2 regions of the Streptomyces sp. NPDC059917 genome follow, and region 1 is predicted to be linked to the other one. Evidence: riboswitches for the same ligand, from Rfam matches in the RefSeq annotation. Region 1 holds a riboswitch; the other holds the start of a gene.
What was found. Region 1 has a riboswitch for cyclic di-AMP ahead of ACFWAR_RS36135 (transglycosylase SLT domain-containing protein). Riboswitches for the same ligand answer to the same signal wherever they lie in the genome.
Positions count from the first base shown of each region.

Region 2: it holds a riboswitch for cyclic di-AMP, as region 1 does, so the genes downstream of both, ACFWAR_RS01390 (peptidoglycan DD-metalloendopeptidase family protein) here and ACFWAR_RS36135 (transglycosylase SLT domain-containing protein) in region 1, are expected to answer to the same signal.

Region 1 covers NZ_JBHWLC010000110.1:1,708-9,953, forward strand. Annotated here, with positions in the region: gene ACFWAR_RS36125 (LysR substrate-binding domain-containing protein) at 1-535, opposite strand, end outside; gene ACFWAR_RS36130 (dihydrodipicolinate synthase family protein) at 607-1,590, shown strand; cyclic di-AMP (ydaO/yuaA leader) riboswitch at 1,949-2,195, shown strand; gene ACFWAR_RS36135 (transglycosylase SLT domain-containing protein) at 2,200-3,012, shown strand; gene ACFWAR_RS36140 (hypothetical protein) at 3,006-4,907, opposite strand; gene ACFWAR_RS36145 (DUF5682 family protein) at 4,904-8,246, opposite strand, start outside.
Region 2 covers NZ_JBHWLC010000002.1:34,782-43,027, forward strand. Annotated here, with positions in the region: gene ACFWAR_RS01375 (sensor histidine kinase) at 1-258, opposite strand, end outside; gene ACFWAR_RS01380 (MBL fold metallo-hydrolase) at 536-1,762, opposite strand; gene ACFWAR_RS01385 (SGNH/GDSL hydrolase family protein) at 1,934-2,710, opposite strand; gene ACFWAR_RS01390 (peptidoglycan DD-metalloendopeptidase family protein) at 2,968-3,960, opposite strand; cyclic di-AMP (ydaO/yuaA leader) riboswitch at 3,965-4,134, opposite strand; gene ACFWAR_RS01395 (tyrosine-protein phosphatase) at 4,443-5,258, shown strand; gene ACFWAR_RS01400 (aspartate aminotransferase family protein) at 5,276-6,682, opposite strand; gene hpnH (adenosyl-hopene transferase HpnH) at 6,679-7,710, opposite strand; gene ACFWAR_RS01410 (1-hydroxy-2-methyl-2-butenyl 4-diphosphate reductase) at 7,716-8,246, opposite strand, start outside.

The DNA of each region.
Region 1 (8,246 bases):
GCGGGGTCGGCTCCGCGAGGTACATCGCCTCCCGGCACAGCGGCTCGGTCTCCAGACCCGGTTCCACGGGCGCGGGCACGAAGTCGTACTCGTGGACCAGCGCCACGTCCAGGTCACCGGCCCGCAGGGCGTGCGCGACGGCGGCGGGGTCGGTTTCGGACACCATCGCCTCCAGGGCCGGATGGCGCCGGGCGAGGGCGACCAGCGCGGCGGGGACGATGGCCCGGGTCGCGGTCGGGAAGGCGCCGACGCGCAGCGCTCCCGCGAGCCCGTCGCGGGCCTCGGCGAGGTCCGCCTCGGCCCGTTCCAGGCGCTCCAGCACCGCTTCCGCGTGCCCGACCAGGTGCTGCCCGGCGGGGGTGAGCCGGACGCGGCGGCCGGTGCGCTCCAGGAGCGGCAGGCCCGCTTCGCGCTCGAGGACGGAGAGCTGTTGGGAGACGGCGGACGGACTGAAGGCCAGGGCCTCGGCGACGGCGGCGATGGTGCCGCGGCGGGCGAGTTCGCGCAGCAGGCGCAGACGGCGTACATCGAGCATCGGCTCAGCTTACGGGTCAGGACGGAAATGCGAACTGGACCCGGGGCTCGGTGGCGGGCCACCCTCGGTCCATGGCGCAGAACACCACACAGGACACGGCCCGGAGCGACACCTCGACGCTCCCCGCCCTCCCCCCTTCCTCCCCGCTCCCCGGGCTCCACGCACTGGCGGGACTGCACGTCCCGCTCGTCACCCCCTTCGACGCGTCGGGCGCGGTCGCCCTGGACGCCCTGGAGTCGCTCGCCCACGAGGTGCTCTCGGCGGGCGCCACCGGCCTCTCCCCCCTCGGAACGACCGGCGAGGCCGCCTCCCTCGACGCGGCGGAGCGGGACGCGGTGACCGAGGTGTGCGCACGGGTCTGCCGCGAGCGCGGGGCGTTCCTGAGCGTGGGCGCGGGGGGCAGCAGCACGCGGGCGAGCGAGGTCGCGCTGGCGGGGCTGCGGCGGTGGCCCGAGGTGGGGGCCGCGGTGGTGCCCGTGCCGTCCTTCGTGCGGCCCTCGGCGGCGGGGGTGCTGGCGCACTTCGAGCGGCTCGCGGAGGTCGCGCCCGTACCGCTGATCGTCTACCACATCCCCTACCGGACCGGTCAGCCGCTGGACGCCGGGGCGCTGCGGGCCCTCGGGGCGCTGCCCGGGGTCGCGGGGGTCAAGTACGCGGCGGGCGGCATCGACCAGGACGCGGTGGAGCTGCTGGGCGACCTGCCGGACGGGTTCACGGTCCTGGCGGGCGACGACGCCTTCGCCTCGCCCCTGCTCGCCCTCGGGGCGGGCGGCGCGATCCTGGCCTCGGCACATCTGGCCACGGAGCGGTTCGCCGCGCTCGTGCGGGCCTGGCGCTCCGCGGACGTGTCCGGCGCGCGGGCACTGGGGCACGCGCTGGCCCGGCTGTCGGTGGCCGTGTTCGCCGAGCCGAATCCGGTGGTCCTCAAGGGGGTGCTGCACGCGCAGGGACGCATTCCGACCCCTGACGTGCGGCTGCCGCTGCTGCCCGCCGGAGCCGCCTCGGTGCGGGAGACGCTGCGCAGGCTGGAGGAGCTGGAAGGGCTGGAGGGCTGACGGAGCCGGAGGGGCGGGGACGGAGCCGGAGGGGCGGGCGAAGCCGGAGGGGCGGGGGGACCGCGCCGCGCGGGCGGGCGCGCACCCTCGCAAGAAATCCCCAAGAAGCATGAATGGGCGATTTGCACCTGAATGCCGTACGGGCCGCTCGCCGGTGACGTCAGTCACGCGGGAGCGGCCGCCGCGGCCCCCGCCGCGGGGGTAGCGGAAGGCCGGATTCCGGGCGCCGCAATGAATTGCGGGATTTCCCGCCCCGCCCGGCCCGGATCAATTTCCCGGCCGCTTCCGATATACCGATCACTGCGCGGAATTCAAGCCCTTGTTCCACTCCTCTTCCCTCCTCTACGGTCACCGCAATCCGGGTGGAACGCCGAATCCTGCCGCTACCCGGGAACCCATCCCACTCACGTACGGCAGGAGCGGGGGAACCAGGTAGGCCGCTGGTCCGGACGCACGTTCCGGCCCGGCTCGGGGTGAAGTCGCACCACTGACACGCACGTCCTCGTCATGCTTCGGGCATGACCGCGGACGCGCCGCGTCATGGTGCGGCCGGACAGCTCCCGTCCGAACCCGACAGCTCACCTCGCAGGCGACGGAGAGGAATTCGCCATGTCCGCATCGGGCAAGCACCGCCGTCCCAAGACCAGCCCCCTCGCCCGCCTGCTCGCCGTCGCGGGCACCGGCGGCATGGCCCTCGCCCTCCCCCTGATCAGCGCCTCCGGCGCCGAAGCCGCACAGCCGGCCGCCGCCGCGACCGCGGCCCCCGCGGTCGCGGCATCCGTCGCCGCCACCGCTCCCGCGATCACCGTGCGGGCCGCGGCGGCCACCACCTATTCCGTGGTCGCGGGCGACACCCTTTCCACGATCGCCCAATCGCATTCCGTCAGCGGCGGCTGGAAGAAGCTCTACGCGGACAACCGCGCGGCGATCGGCGACGACCCGTCGGTGATCCGGCCGGGAACCCGGCTGACGCTCGGCGGCGCGGCGAAGGCGGCTCCCGCCAAGGCGGGTTCGGCGACCGCGACGACCCTGGCGGCCGGGCGGGACGCGGGGGCCGCACCCGCGCGGGCCGACCGATCCGTGCGGTCCACGACCCTGTACGCCAACAACCTCGACGGCTGGATCCGCCAGTCGCTGGACATCATGGCCCAGCACGGAATTCCCGGCACCTACGACGGAATTCGCCGCAACGTCCTGCGCGAGTCCTCGGGTAATCCCCTCGCCATCAACAACTGGGACTCCAACGCGGCGGCGGGCATCCCCTCGAAGGGCCTCCTCCAGGTCATCGACCCCACCTTCCGGGCGTACCACGTGCCCGGTACCGCGACCGACTCCTACGACCCGGTCGCGAACATCACCGCCGCCTGCAACTACGCCGCCGACCGCTACGGTTCGATCGACAACGTGAACGGCGCCTACTGAGCGGACCAGGACGCGGCCACCAACGACCGCTGCGCGGCGTGCAGATGGGTGGCCGCGGCCAGCCAGGCCCACGCGTAGCGGTCGGCGCCGGGATCGACGAGACGACCGAAGACGTCCCGGGGCCGCCGGTCGGCCTCGGCGCTCAACGCGGCGGCCAACTCCTCGGCCCCCGCGAAACCGGCCCGGCGCAGCGGCCCCCGGCCGCCGTTCGGCGCGAACTCACCGCGCGCCGCCTCCGCCACCGCCCGGCGGCCCCCCGCGACCCCGGATTCCAACAGCCGCCGCACCCGCCACAGCGGTGACCCGCCCAGCGCGTCCGGTACCGGCTCCCGGTCCCGTACGTCGGCCGGTTCGGGCGCGTCGGCCGCCGCCGGGAGGTGGGACCCCTGGAGCAGGTCGTAGCCGAGGTCGGCCCGGCCCAGCCACTGCGGCGGCAGCCGCAGGGTGTACGCCGACCCGGGCACCGGACCGACGGCCAGCGGTCGCAGGGTCGCGCTCCGGTCCGGGTCGGGGCGGCCGAGCACGCGCAGCGCCAGCCCGGGGCGCTCGGCCAGGCGGCGCAGGTTCGCGGTGTGCGCCAGGTCCGGATGCGGGTGGGCGGGGACCAGGGCGATCAGCGGTGCGCCGGGACGTACCGCGCCGTCGCGGGCCAACTCGCGGACCAGCAGCCGGTCTCCGGCCGCGGCCACCACCAGTACGTCGCATCCGAGCAGGCCCGGGTCGGCGGCCGGGTCGGCCAGGGCCCGCGCCACGGCCTCGGCCGCCGGGCGGGCGAAGAGCGCGGCGGCCGGTCCCTCGCTCCAGTCGATCCCGCGCAGCGGCGTCGCGCGTACGCCCCGGCCCGACCCGAGGCGGCCGTCGGCGGACACGGTCGCCCCGACCACGTGCAGTGCGCCCCGCGCCAGACCGGCGTGATCGAGGACGGCGCCGCCGAGGGCCACGGAGGCGCTCGCGGCGCCCCGGGCCCGGCCGATCCCACCGGGGCGGACGTCGGCGAGGGTGAACCCGTCGCCCTCGGCGTCGACGAGGTGCGTGACCACTCCCGCGTGTCCGGTGGCCGAGAGCACCGGCTCCCGGCACAGGCCGTACACGCGCAGGCTGCCGCCGGACCGGTAGGTGCGCCGGGAGCCGCCGGGGGACGGGAGCGCGGCGGAGTGCAACAGCTCGCGGAAGGCCCCCGTCAGCTCGGTCAGCCGCTGGGCGGCGCTGCGGTCGCGGGCGGCGCGCAGCCCGCGGACCACCCGGAGGGCGGCCGCCTCGGCGTGCGGCAGGCCCGCCAGGCGCGCGGTGTGTGCGGCCCGCAGCAGCTCGGCCTGGACGACGGCGCCGCCCGCGGGCACTCCCGCCGCCAGCGCGGCGGCGGCCGCCTCCCACAGGGCCGCGGCGGCGGCCACCTGCTCCGGGGACGGGGCCAGGGACGGGGCCGGGGACGGCGCCGGGCCGTCGGTCGTGGGCCCGGGCCCCGCTTCCGGCTCGGCGGGAGCGGCGGGCGTCCGGCCGCGGGCGGGCTCCGGGTCGGATGCCTGCTCGGCCGCAGGGTCGGCCGCAGGTGGCTCGGCGAGCGGGGACACCGCGAGGGCGGCGGTGCGGTGGAGGCAGCGGGGGCTCAGGAGGCAGCTGCAGACGGCCTGGTCGGGGGCGGTGATCGCACCCGAGGGGCCGGGCCTCAGGGTGACCTGGGCGTCCTCGCCGAAGCGGTAGGTGACCTCCCCGTCGGCCGCCACGACGGCCGGTGGATCGCCCGCCGCGCAGGCCTCGATGGTGGCGTCGAGCCTCTTGCGCAGCCGCGCGGAGAGCCCGCCGACGGCCTCGGCCAACAGCTCCGGAGCCACCGGGGGGAGCGCGGCCGCGGGAACGTTCGGGGATGCGGGTGCGGGTACGGGTACGGGAATCACGCGCGCTCTCCACGGAGGCGGTCGCCGACCCAGCGGGCCAGGGCGAGGGGGCTGAGGGCGGCCACCGGCATTCCGGCGGCGACGAGTTGCTGCGCGACCGGGACGCTGTAGCGGGGCGCACCGGTGTCGTCGAGGGCGGCGCAGCCCAGCAGTCGGGCCCCCGAGTCGGCCAGTGCGCGGACCTCGCCCAGCAGCCCGCCGAGCGCGTGGCCCTCCTCGAAGTCGCTGACCACGACGACCAGTGTCCGGCTCGGCACCGTGATCAGGGACCGCGCGTGCGCCAGCCCGGCCGCGATGTGCGTACCGCCGCCGACCCGTACTTCGAGCAGCAGGGACAGGGGGTCCTCGACCCGGCCCGTGAGGTCGACCACTTCCGTGGAGAAGGCCAGGAAGTGGGTCGAGAGGGTGGGGACCCCCGCCAGGACCGCGGCGGTCAGCGCGGACCACACGACGGAGGCCTCCATGGAGCCGGAGACGTCGACGACGAGGATCAGCCGCCAGTCGGCCTCGCGGCTCACCCGGGTGCTGAACACCGGTCGCCGCGGCACGACGACCAGGCGGCCGTCCTGCGTCCGGCGGGTGTGCTCGAGGTTGGCCCGCAGGGTCCGGGGCAGGTCGAGCACTCCGCCGGGGCGGCGGGTGGGGCGCGGGGTGGACAGCCCCGAGAGGGCGGGGCGCAGCCGGGTGGCCAGCTCCCGGCGCAGTTCGTCGACCAGTCGCTTGACCAGGGGTCGCAGCCGGGCGAGTTGCTGCTCGGGCAGTCCTCCGGCGAGGGAGAGCACCGAGGCGAGCAGTTCCACGGAGGGGCGTACGGAGGCGGGGTCGAGCTGGGTCAGTACGTCGGTGCGGCCCGCTCCGGCGGCCTCGGCGAGCACTTCCTCCCGTACGTCGGCCCCGAACAGGGCTTCCAGTTCCTCGGCCCACTCGCGGACCGTGGGGAAGGACGCCTCCCGGCCACCGCCGCAGCCGCCTCCGTCGAGGTCGCCCGCGCCCTCGCCCCGCCCGGCGCCGTACAGCTCGTCCAGGGCGTACGCGTAGCGGCGGGCGCCCGCGGAGAGCCGGTCCCGGTGGCGCCCGAGCAGCAGCCGCCACCGGTCCTCCGGGGCGATCCGCCGCGGGACCTCGGTCGGCGGTCCGGGGGTCGGTGCGGCGGGCCCGACCGGTGCGAGGGGTGCGGCCGGTACTTCGGGGGCCGCGGGCGGGAGCGCGGAGGCCGCGGGGAGCGGGAGGGACCGCAGGGCCGCGAGCCCCGCTGCGTCCGCCGCGGCCCAGAGCGCCAGGACGGCGGCCGGCGCGTCCAGGGAGAGGTCGATCCGGTCGCCGAGCCGTCGCGCGACGGTGTCCAGGAGCCGGTCCCGGGCCGCCGGGGCGAGGGCGTCGAACCCGCCGCGCAGGGCCGGGAGCCGGTCCAGGAACTCCTGGTCGGTGAGGTGGTCGACGCGGTCCAGGACCGGGGAGAGCGCATCCGCGGAGGCGTCGAGGAGCGGCCCGGCGGCGGTGAACAGGCCCGCCAGTCGGCGGGTCAGCGTGCGGCGGCCCTCGGCGGCGGTGGCGCCGTCGATCCACCCGGCCGCGCGGGCACCGAGGTCGGCGGCGCGGTCCAGGTCGAGCAGGACCCGTACGGCGAAGGCCGCGCCCTGCATCAGCGGGGAGACCGCGGGGCCGCGGCCCGTACCGGTCAGGGCCGCGAGGGAACCCTCCAGCCGTAGCCCCAGCTGCTGGGCGGCGGCCCGGTCCGCGAGGGCCACCAGGGCGGCCGCATCGGCCGGGTCCTCACTCCCGGCGAGTCCGGGCAGCGTGCGGACGCAGGCGTCCATCAAGGTGGCGGCGAGCCCGGTCGTGTCGGGCCGGACCCCGGGGAAGTGTCCGCGCCGCAGGGCTTCCAACAGGTCGAGGGCGTCGAGGAGTTCGGGGAGGGCGGCGGCCGAGGGCAGCACCTGCGCCGCCTGCTCCAGTCGGGCCGCCACGAGGGCGGGCAGGTCACAACGGGCCGCGGCGGACAGGCCGGTGAGGACCTGGGCGCTCGTCGGTCCGCCCTCGGCGAGGGCGCGCCGGGCGGTGTCGCGCAGGGTGCCGGCGGCGGCCTGCTCGGCCGTGACCCCGCGCACGCCCGCGAGGTCGAGGCGCGCCGGGACCGAAGGCGTCCAGGACAGCCGCCACTTGGTGCCGAGGGCCGGCCCGTCGCCGGTCGCGGCGACGGCGAGCGGCTCGCCGTACGCCGCCCCGCACACCAGCAGCCGTTGCAGCAGCACCTCGCGGCGGGCGTCCAGCGCGGAGCGCGACGGGTCGAGGCGGACCTCGCGGGGTGCCGGGTCCTCGGGGGACGGCAGGCGCAGCGCGGCCAGTTCGGCCTCGACGCTGGGGCCGAGGCCGGACCGGGGGGTGTGCGGGGCGATCCGGCCGCGGGCGGTGCCGACGAGGACGACCTCCAGGGCCCGGGCCAACGCCCGGCCCCGGCCCAGGGGTTCGCCCTGGCCCAGGACGGTCGTGACGGCCTCCAGCAGCTCGCCGCGGCCGGGGGCGGGCAGCCCGCGCAGGCGGGCCAGGTCGCAGGCGACGCGCAGGGTCTCGGCGGCCTCGCCGGTGCCGGCGGTGTGCCCGGCGCGGCGCAGTTCGCGGCAGACGCCGGTCACCGCGGCGGAGGCCGCCGCGCGCAGCCGGGCGGGGTCGCCCGCCGCGGCCAGCACGGCCTGCTGCCACAGGGGGTCCCGGATCCCGGCGGGGTAGCCGGAGCGCGAGTCGAGGAGGTCGAAGGAGTACGGCACGAGCGAGGTCACGACGCCGTGGGGGGCGTCGGGGCCGTCGGCGGTCAGCGGTGCGGTGGATCCCGTGTCCGGGGTGGTCGGGGCCGTCGTGCCGGGCAGCAGGGCCGGGGCGTGGAAGGCGCCGATCACGGCGGCCACGCGGTGGCCTGCGGCGGTGAGGGTGGTGATCACCTGGCGCATGTGGGCCTCGCGGGCCAGGTCGGTGGCGGCGACGGAGCGGGTGTCCTCCCGCAGGGCCCAGCCCACGCCGAGGGCGGCGCGGCGGATCGCGTCGGGGGCGCAGCCGGGGGCCAGCACCTCCACGGAGCGGTCCCAGAGGTCGTCGCCCGTGCGGCCGGTGCCGGTGGCCGCCAGGCCGTCGGCGTAGCGGGGCGCCGCACCGGCCGACCCGTCCGTCGTCCCCTCCGGGGGCGCCTCAAACGCCGGCGGGGCTGGACTCGGGTCCCCGGCCGGCAGTCCGGCAGGACCGCCTCCCTCTGGGGGCGCCTCAAACGCTGGCGGGGCTGGACTCGGGTCCCCGGGCTCCGGGTCGGTCGGGTTGGTCCGTTCCAGGGGGAGGTCGCAGCAGATCACT
Region 2 (8,246 bases), on a different contig from region 1:
GCCGAGCAGGGCGGCGGCGAGCGCGCCGACGACCAGGAGGGCGCACCCGGTGAGCACCGGCCAGAGCCGGGCGTCGCGCGCTCCCGCGCCACCGCCGAGCTGGAGGGTGAAGATCACCGCCGCGGCGCCGCTGAGACCGGCGGCGAGGGTGGGGAGTACGGCGGCCCTGATCAGCTGGGGCCGTATCTGCCGGGCCGGACCGGTGACGGCGTGTCTCGACGGGGAGTGGCGGGGGCGGGCGGCGCGGAGTCCGGACATCGGCGTCCTCGGTACGGTACGGGGGCCCGGGCCCCCGCGGTACCGGGACCCGGTGTTGATCACCGGGTACCCACGCTAGACCGCGCCCTCCTGCCGCAGGCGGCCAGTTGGGGAACTTCACCGGGGTGCGTCCCGCTCCGGAAGGAGCGCTCGCACGACAGCCCGAATACCCCTTCGGGCGCCGCCCCAGCGCCCCCCGCCACCGCGCGAGCCCCCCGCCCCACCGACCTTCGACGCCCGCGGACCGGTCCGGCCCGACCCGCGGGTCGGGTACCCGTCAGGTCCCCACGGCCTCCGGCTCCTCGTTCGCCTTCGGGCCCTCGTTCGCCTTCGGGCCTTCGCTCACCTTCGGGCCCGCGGCGGGCGGCGCCGTGCGGGCGGGGGACGTCGCCGCCGCGGACACCGGCGCGGCCCCGGGGCCGGCGGTCGGAGCCGGGGTCGAGACGAACGGGCGCCACCACGGCTCGGCCGGGGCGTCCGGCGCTCCCGGCTCGAACGGTCTGCCCGGTACCGGCAGCGCGATCGCCGCGCCCGCCCGGCCCGCGGCCGACAGGGTGCCCTCGCCCGGCTCGTCCCACGGGTGCGGGGCCAGGTTGAAGGTGCCCCAGTGGATCGGCAGCATCGTGCCGTGCGGGGCGCCGCCCTGGAGGTCGAGGTGGGCCCTCATGCCCTCCTCCGGGGTCATGTGGATGTCCGGCCAGTACTCCGAGTAGGCGCCGATCTGGATCATCGTCGCGTCGAAGGGGCCGTGCGCGGCGCCGATCTCCTCGAAGCCGGGGAAGTAGCCCGTGTCACCGCTGTGGAAGATCCGGTGCTCGTCGCCGGCGACGACCCAGGACGCCCACAGCGTGTACTGCTGGTTGCGCAGGCCGCGTCCGCAGAAGTGGCGTGCGGGGGTGGCGGTCAGCGACAGCCCGGCGACCTTGGTGGTCTCGTTCCAGTCCAGTTCGCGCAGCCGGTCGGCCGGGACGCCCCAGTGCTCCAGGTGCGCGCCGACGCCGAGCGGGACGGCGAAGACCGTGTCCGTACGGGCCAGGGCCTTGATCGTCGGCAGGTCGAGGTGGTCGTAGTGGTCGTGCGAGATGACCACGACGTCGACCGGCCCGAGCGCGGCCAGCGGGACCGGCACGGGGTGCAGCCGCTTGGGCCCGGCGAAGGGGAAGGGAGAGCAGCGCTCACCCCACACCGGGTCGAACAGCACCCGGCGGCCGTCGATCTCCGCGAGGACGCTGGAGTGCCCCATCCAGGTCAGTCGCAGGCCGCTGACCGGGGGCTTCGCCAGGTCGGCCAGCGTGGTCGGATGCACCGGGACCGGCGCGCCGGGATTGCGCCGGACGCGCTGTTCCTTGTGGAAGTAGATCTTGGCGAACTCCAGCATCGAGCCGGAGGGCCTGGTCCTGGCCCCGACCGGATTCTGGAAGACGCCGTCGGCGAAGTTCGGCGAGCGCAGGATCCGCTCCAGCCGAGCGCCGGACGGATCCGCGCCGAAGGCTTCGGGCCGCATGGCGCGCAGCCGTGGACGCAAGGGACGGGAGCCGGGGCCGGAGCCGGTCAAGGCGCCTCCAGAGAGGAAGTGGGCGGGGCGGGTGGTACGTGCTACCACCATGCCAACGCGCACCGGCCCCGAAGGATTCCGCTTCCCGCCCGTCGGCCTCCTGTCCCCCGCCCGGCCCCGTCACAGCGGCAGGAGGTCCGGCCGCTTCGCCTCCATGTGGTCGCCGGAGGACTCGCCGCGCAGGCGTCGGCCGATCCACGGCACGAGGTACTCCCGCGCCCACTGGATGTTGTCCCGGGTCACCTCGGCCGAGCCGCGCGGCTGCTGCGGGGGCCACGGCTGGTCCGGGTCGGCGGGCACGTCCAGCCCCAGCACCTGGGCGGCGCGCAGCGCGACCCGGGTGTGGCCCTCGGGCGAGAGGTGCAGCCGGTCGTCGTCCCAGGCCCGCCGGTCCTGGACGGACTTCAGCGACCAGAGGTCGAGCACCGGGCACCCGTAGCGGTCGGCGATGGACCGCACGTGCGCCGAGTACGTCGCCACCTTGCCGCGGATGTGCTTGAGCACCGGCACGTCACGGGTGTCGAAGCCGGTGGTGATCATCACCTGGCCGACGGACCCGACGAGGTCGGCCAGGGCCGCCTCGAAGCGCTCCGCCACGTCATCGGGGTCGCTCCCGGGCCGGATGATGTCGTTGCCCCCGGCGCAGAAGGTGACCAGGTCGGGCGCCAGCTCCTTGGCCCGCGGCACCTGCTCCGCCACGATCTGGTCCAGGAGCTTGCCCCGCACGGCGAGGTTGGCGTACCGGAAGTCGTGCTCGTCGCGCTGATCGGCCAGGAGCACCGCGAGCCGGTCGGCCCAGCCGACGAAGATCTCCCCCGGGCCCGGGTCCCCCACGCCCTCGGTGAAGCTGTCGCCGATCGCCGCGTACGAGCCGTAGCCCTGGAATGCCGTCTTCATCGTCTTCGTCTTCGTCTTCGTCGTCTTCGTCGTCGTCTTCGTCGTCATCGCTGTCGTCGCTGCCACGAGAAGACATCCTTCACCCCAGGGCGTGACCTACGCCACCGTAGCCACCCCTTGACGGACCGTGATCTATACCACCCGGTAGGTAAGGAATAAGTGAGGCCTGCGCCAGGTACACATGTCAGGTACATGAAAGAGGGGCCGGGACCCCCCTCGGGTCCCGGCCCCTCCTCGTGCCGAACGGCTGTCGCCGGTCAGACGTTCACGCCCTTCGAGCGCAGGTAGGCCAGCGGGTCGACGTCCGTGCCGTAGCCGGCGCCCGTGCGGATCTCGAAGTGCAGGTGCGGACCGGTGACGTTGCCCGTGGCCCCGGACAGGCCGATGCTCTGGCCCGCGCCGACGCCCTGGCCGACCGACACCGACAGCTGGGACAGGTGGCCGTACTGCGAGTAGCGGCCGTCCGCGTGCCGGATGACGACCTCGTTGCCGTACGCGCCGCCCCAGCCCGCCGAGACCACGGTGCCCGCGCCCACGGCGCGGACGGTGGTGCCGGTGCCCACGGCGAAGTCGACACCGGTGTGGTGGCCGCTGGACCACATGCTGCCGCTCGCCCGGTACTGGGTGGTGATGGAGGCGGAGACCGGGGCGACGAAGCCGGAGGCCGAGGCGGTGCCCGCACCGGAGCCCTTGCCCGTACCGCTACCGGAGGCCCGCGCGGGCTTGCCGCTCGTACCCTCGTCGCTCGTACCCTCGTCGCCCGCGCTCTCGTCCGCCCCCGTGTCCGATCCCGCGTCCGCCGCCGGGGCGGACTCCTCGGCCGCGGTCGCGGCCGGGGCCTGCTCCCGCTGCTCGGCCGGAGCCGGCTCCCCCAGGGTCAGCTTCAACCCCGGGTGGATCAGCGAGGGGTCGGAGCCGACGGCCTCGCGGTTGTCCGCGTACACCTGCTGCCAGCCGCCGCTCAGGTGCCGCTCCGCGGCGATCTTCGAGAGGTAGTCGCCCGGGACCACGGTGTAGACCGAGGAGGTCCGCGGCGCGGCGACCGGCGCCTGGACCGGCGGCGCCTGGGTCGCAACGGCGGTGGCCGCGCCCGCCGTCGGGGCGGTCGAGGCCGCCCCGACGGTCGTGGCGTGCGCGCCAGTGGCACCCATCAGCGGCAGCGCGAGCGCCGCGCTCCCGGTGCCCGCGACGACGAGTCCGCGGGCTATCGGGCTGGACTTCGGGCGGCGGTGCTTTCCCTTTGCGGGCATGGCGAATTCCTCTCCGTCGCCTGCGAGGTGAGCTGTCGGGTTCGGACTGGAGATGTCCGGCCGTACGCGTACGGCTTCACCCCGAGCCGTCCGGAGGAAAAGATCCATTCCGGTGACGGCGGCTTACCTGGTTCCCCCGCTCCTGCCGGGCGTGTGGATCGTCGGGTGCGGTTTCGGATGGTGGCAGGATTAGGCGGTCCATCCGGGTCGACGCGAAAGGTATTCCGTCCGGCCCCCCGGAACAAGCCGCGAATTCCCCGCAGGAAAGGCCCGGGTGAGGGATCGACGGAATTCCGGTCACCCTCCGTCGAATCCGCCGCGGCAACGACCGTCCCCACAAGGGAATTCGACTTTCGTGATCACACACTCACGGTGACCGTATGATCCTGCTCACGGGGGCGATCCGATCTCCCCGTCCCTTATGGCAAGTTGCGCTCAACTAGTGTAATTCGGACATGCCGCGACGATACGGAGGAGTCCCCGTGACCCAGCAGATACCCCAGGCCCCGTCCACGGAGCCGCAGCTGACCGGAGTGCGCAACTTCCGTGACGTGGGCGGACTCCCGACCACGGACGGACGGAGGGTCAGAGCGGGACAGGTCTTCCGAAGCGGACATCTGGCACATGCCACCGAAACCGATACGGAATTCCTCGCCTCGCTCGGGCTCCACACCATCTTCGACTTCCGCAACGCCGCCGACCACGCGCTCGAAGGCCCGGACGTCGAGCTGCCCGGGGTGCGCAACGTCAACCTCCCGCTCTCCGACCCGGCGGACGGCACGGAGTTCTGGCGGATGGTGCGCGACGGCGACCTCGACCAGCTGCGCCAGGTCCTCGGCGAGGGCAAGGCCGCGCTGCGGATGGCCAACTCCTACCGGGAGATCGTCACGAACCGCACCGCGGAGCACCGCCAGGTCGTCCAGGCGCTCGTCCAGGACCAGGTGCCGGTGCTGATGCACTGCGCGGCCGGGAAGGACCGGGCCGGCCTGTCGATCGCCGTCACCCTGCTCGCGCTCGGCGTCGAGCGCGAGGCGATCGTGGCGGACTACCTGGAGTCGAACGCCCCGCACCGGCGCTACAAGGTGCGCCGCAGCAGCGAGTCCGCCGAGGCCCGCTCCCCCGAGGTGATGGAGCTGCTCGCCCCGCTCTTCGACGCGCGCGCCGAGTACCTGATCGCGGCCTTCGACACCCTGGAGGAGATCTGGGGCAGCCTCGACCGCTACCTCGCCGAGGGCCTCGGGCTCACGCCCGAGACCCTCGACCGGCTGCGCGACCAGTACCTCGAGTCACCGGCCTGACCGGCCGGGCCCGGCCGTCAGCGGTTCGCGACGGCCTGCTTGACCAGGGTCCTGCCGAAGTCCCACATCAAGGAGCCCCCGCCGTGGGCGTCGTCCATGACCTCCCGGAAGGCGCCCACGAAGCGGTCCACGTCCGCCTCGTCCACGATCAGCGGCGGGATCAGCTTGATCACCTCCAGGTGGTCGCCGGAGACCTGGGTCAGGATCCGGTGCTTCTGGAGCAGCGGCACGACGACCATCTGCGCGAAGAGCCCCTTGCGGGCCGCCTGGAGCATGGTCCACCGGCTGCGCAGCCCGAGCGAGGACGGGCGGCCGAACTCGATGCCGATCATCAGCCCCCGGCCGCGCACCTCGTGGAGCAGCTCGTACTCGTCCACCATCGCCGCGAGCCGCCCGCGCAGCAGGTCGCCCATGGCGCGGGCGTTCGCCACCACCGACTCGTCCTCCATGACGGAGAGCACCGCGAGCCCGGCCGCCATCGCCTGCGCGTTGGCACCGAAGCTGGCCGAGTGCACGAGCACCCGGTCCATGGACGAGTAGACCTTCTTGAAGATCCAGTCCTTGCCCAGGGTCGCCCCGACCGGCACGTAGCCGCCCGACAGCGCCTTGGCCACGCAGACCAGGTCCGGTTCCACCCCCGGCTCGTGCTGGTAGGCGTAGAACTCCCCGGTCCGGCCGAGGCCGGTCTGCACCTCGTCCGCGATGAGCAGCGCCTTGTGCCGGTGCAGCAGCTCCTGCGCGGCGCGCAGGAAGCCGGGCGGGGCCTGGAGGACCCCCTTGCCCTGGATCGGTTCGACGACGAAGGCGGCCACGTCACCGCGCGCCAGTTCGCGCTCCAGGGCCGCCAGATCCCCGAGCGCGATCTTCGTGTCGGGCAGCAGGGGCGCGAACCCGTCCCGGAAGCCCGCCTCCCCGTTCACCGACAGCGAGCCGGTGGTGAGCCCGTGGAAGGCGTGGTCGCAGTACAGGATCCTGGGCCGGCCCGTGGCGAAGCGGGCGAACTTGAGCGCGGTCTCCACGGCCTCGGTGCCGCTGTTGCCGAAGAAGACCCGGTCCAGGTGGGGGCTGTGGGCCAGCAGCTTCTCCGCCAGCAGCCCGGGCAGCGGCGGGCAGTCGAAGCGGGTGAGATCGGCGAGCTGCGCGTCGAGCACGTCGTGCAGCGCCCGCCGGACGACGGGGTGGTGGCGGCCCAGCCCCATCACGCCGAAGCCCGCCAGCATGTCGAGGTAGTCGTTGCCCTCGGCGTCCCAGAAGTGGGCGCCCTCGGCCCGCTCGTACACCTTGTCGAAGCCGATGGTGTGGAGCATCCGCGGCAGCTGGTGGTTGAGGTGGCGCGCGTGCAGTTCGTAGCGCTCGCCGCCCCGCTCGGCCAGCAGGGAGCCCAGGTCGAACTCCTTGCCCGGGCCCCCCGTGGCCGCCGTCACGGCCGCTTCTCCCGGTTGCCCCCCACCGTCTCCCGGGCCGCCCGCAGCGATTCCTTCAGCGAGCCCATGGTGGCGAGGACGGCGGTCGGTTCGTACCCGCAGTGCGCCATGCAATTCGCGCAGCGCGGGTCCTTTCCGCGGCCGTACTTGCTCCAGTCGGTGTCCTCGATCAGTTCCCGGTACGTCGGCACGTACCCGTCGCTCATCAGATAGCAGGGGCGCTGCCAGCCGAAGAGCGAGTAGTTGGGAATGGCCCACGCGGTGCAGGGGAAATCGGCCTTGCCTTCCAGGAAGTCCAGGAAGAGCGGCGAGTGGTTCAACCGCCAGCGGGCGCGGTTGCCGCCCGAGAACGCCTTGCGGAAGAGTTCCCGGGTCTGTTCCACGCCCAGGAAGTGCTCCTGGTCGGGGGCCTTTTCGTAGGCGTAGGCGGGCGAGATCATCATCTCGTCGACCTGGAGGTCGTCATTGAGGTAGTTGAGCACCTCGATGATGGTCTGCGGGGTGTCGGTGTTGAAGAAGGTGGAGTTCGTGGTCACCCGGAACCCGCGCCTCTTCGCCTCCTTGATGGCCTCGACCGCCTCGTCGAAGACCCCTTCCTTCGCGACGGATTCGTCGTGCCGTTCGCGCAGGCCGTCGATGTGGACGGCGAACGCGAAGTAGGGCGAGGGGGTGAACTTCGCCATCTTCTTGCGGAGCAGCATCGCGTTGGTGCAGAGGAACACGTACTTCCGCTTCGCCACCAACTGGCGCACGATCTCGTGGATCTGCGGGTGCATCAAGGGCTCGCCGCCCGCGATCGACACCATGGGGGCGCCGGACTCCAGTACGGCGCCGACCGCCTGGGCCACCGGCATGCGCTGCTTGAGCACCCCGGCCGGGTGCTGGATCTTCCCGCACCCCTCGCAGGCCAGGTTGCAGGCGTAGAGCGGCTCCAGCTCGACGATCAGCGGGAACTTCTCCCGCTTGCGGAGCTTCTGTTCGATGAGATACGTCCCGACCCTGATGGACTGTCGCAACGGCATGGCCATCTGGCTCACCTCCTGGGGAGCAGCGAAGAACGGTGCCATTCATAAAATGCGGGCAGTACGGCACGCAATACACGGAAAGCCGATATTCCACCGCGTACGGTGCCGATTCGGACCAGCTCATGCTCCGGAGCGTCCACGATCACCCGGACGGCGGCAACCGGGCGCGGCCCGGTGACGTCGCCGGTGTGGGCGGCGGTCCAGAGGGTGGCAGCCGATTCCATGTCGACCGCGATGGCGCCGGTGGCGCGCAGGTGGGCGCGCTCCTGGCCGCGGACGACGTGGTCGGAGCCGATCAGGGGGCCGGTGTGGACGGTCCGGCCGGGTGCCGCCCGGGCGAGCGCCTCGGCGAGGCGCTCGGTGGCGACGCATGCGACGGCTCCGCGCGGGTCCCGGGTCTCCTCGGCGACCACCAGGTCGCCGGGGTGCATGCCGGGGACGAGCCCGGCGCAGAAGCCGGTGGCGAGGACCGCCGCCCCGCGCATCCGGGGTGCCTCCAGCGAGCGGGCCACGGCCCGCTCGGCGGCGCGCGGCCCCAT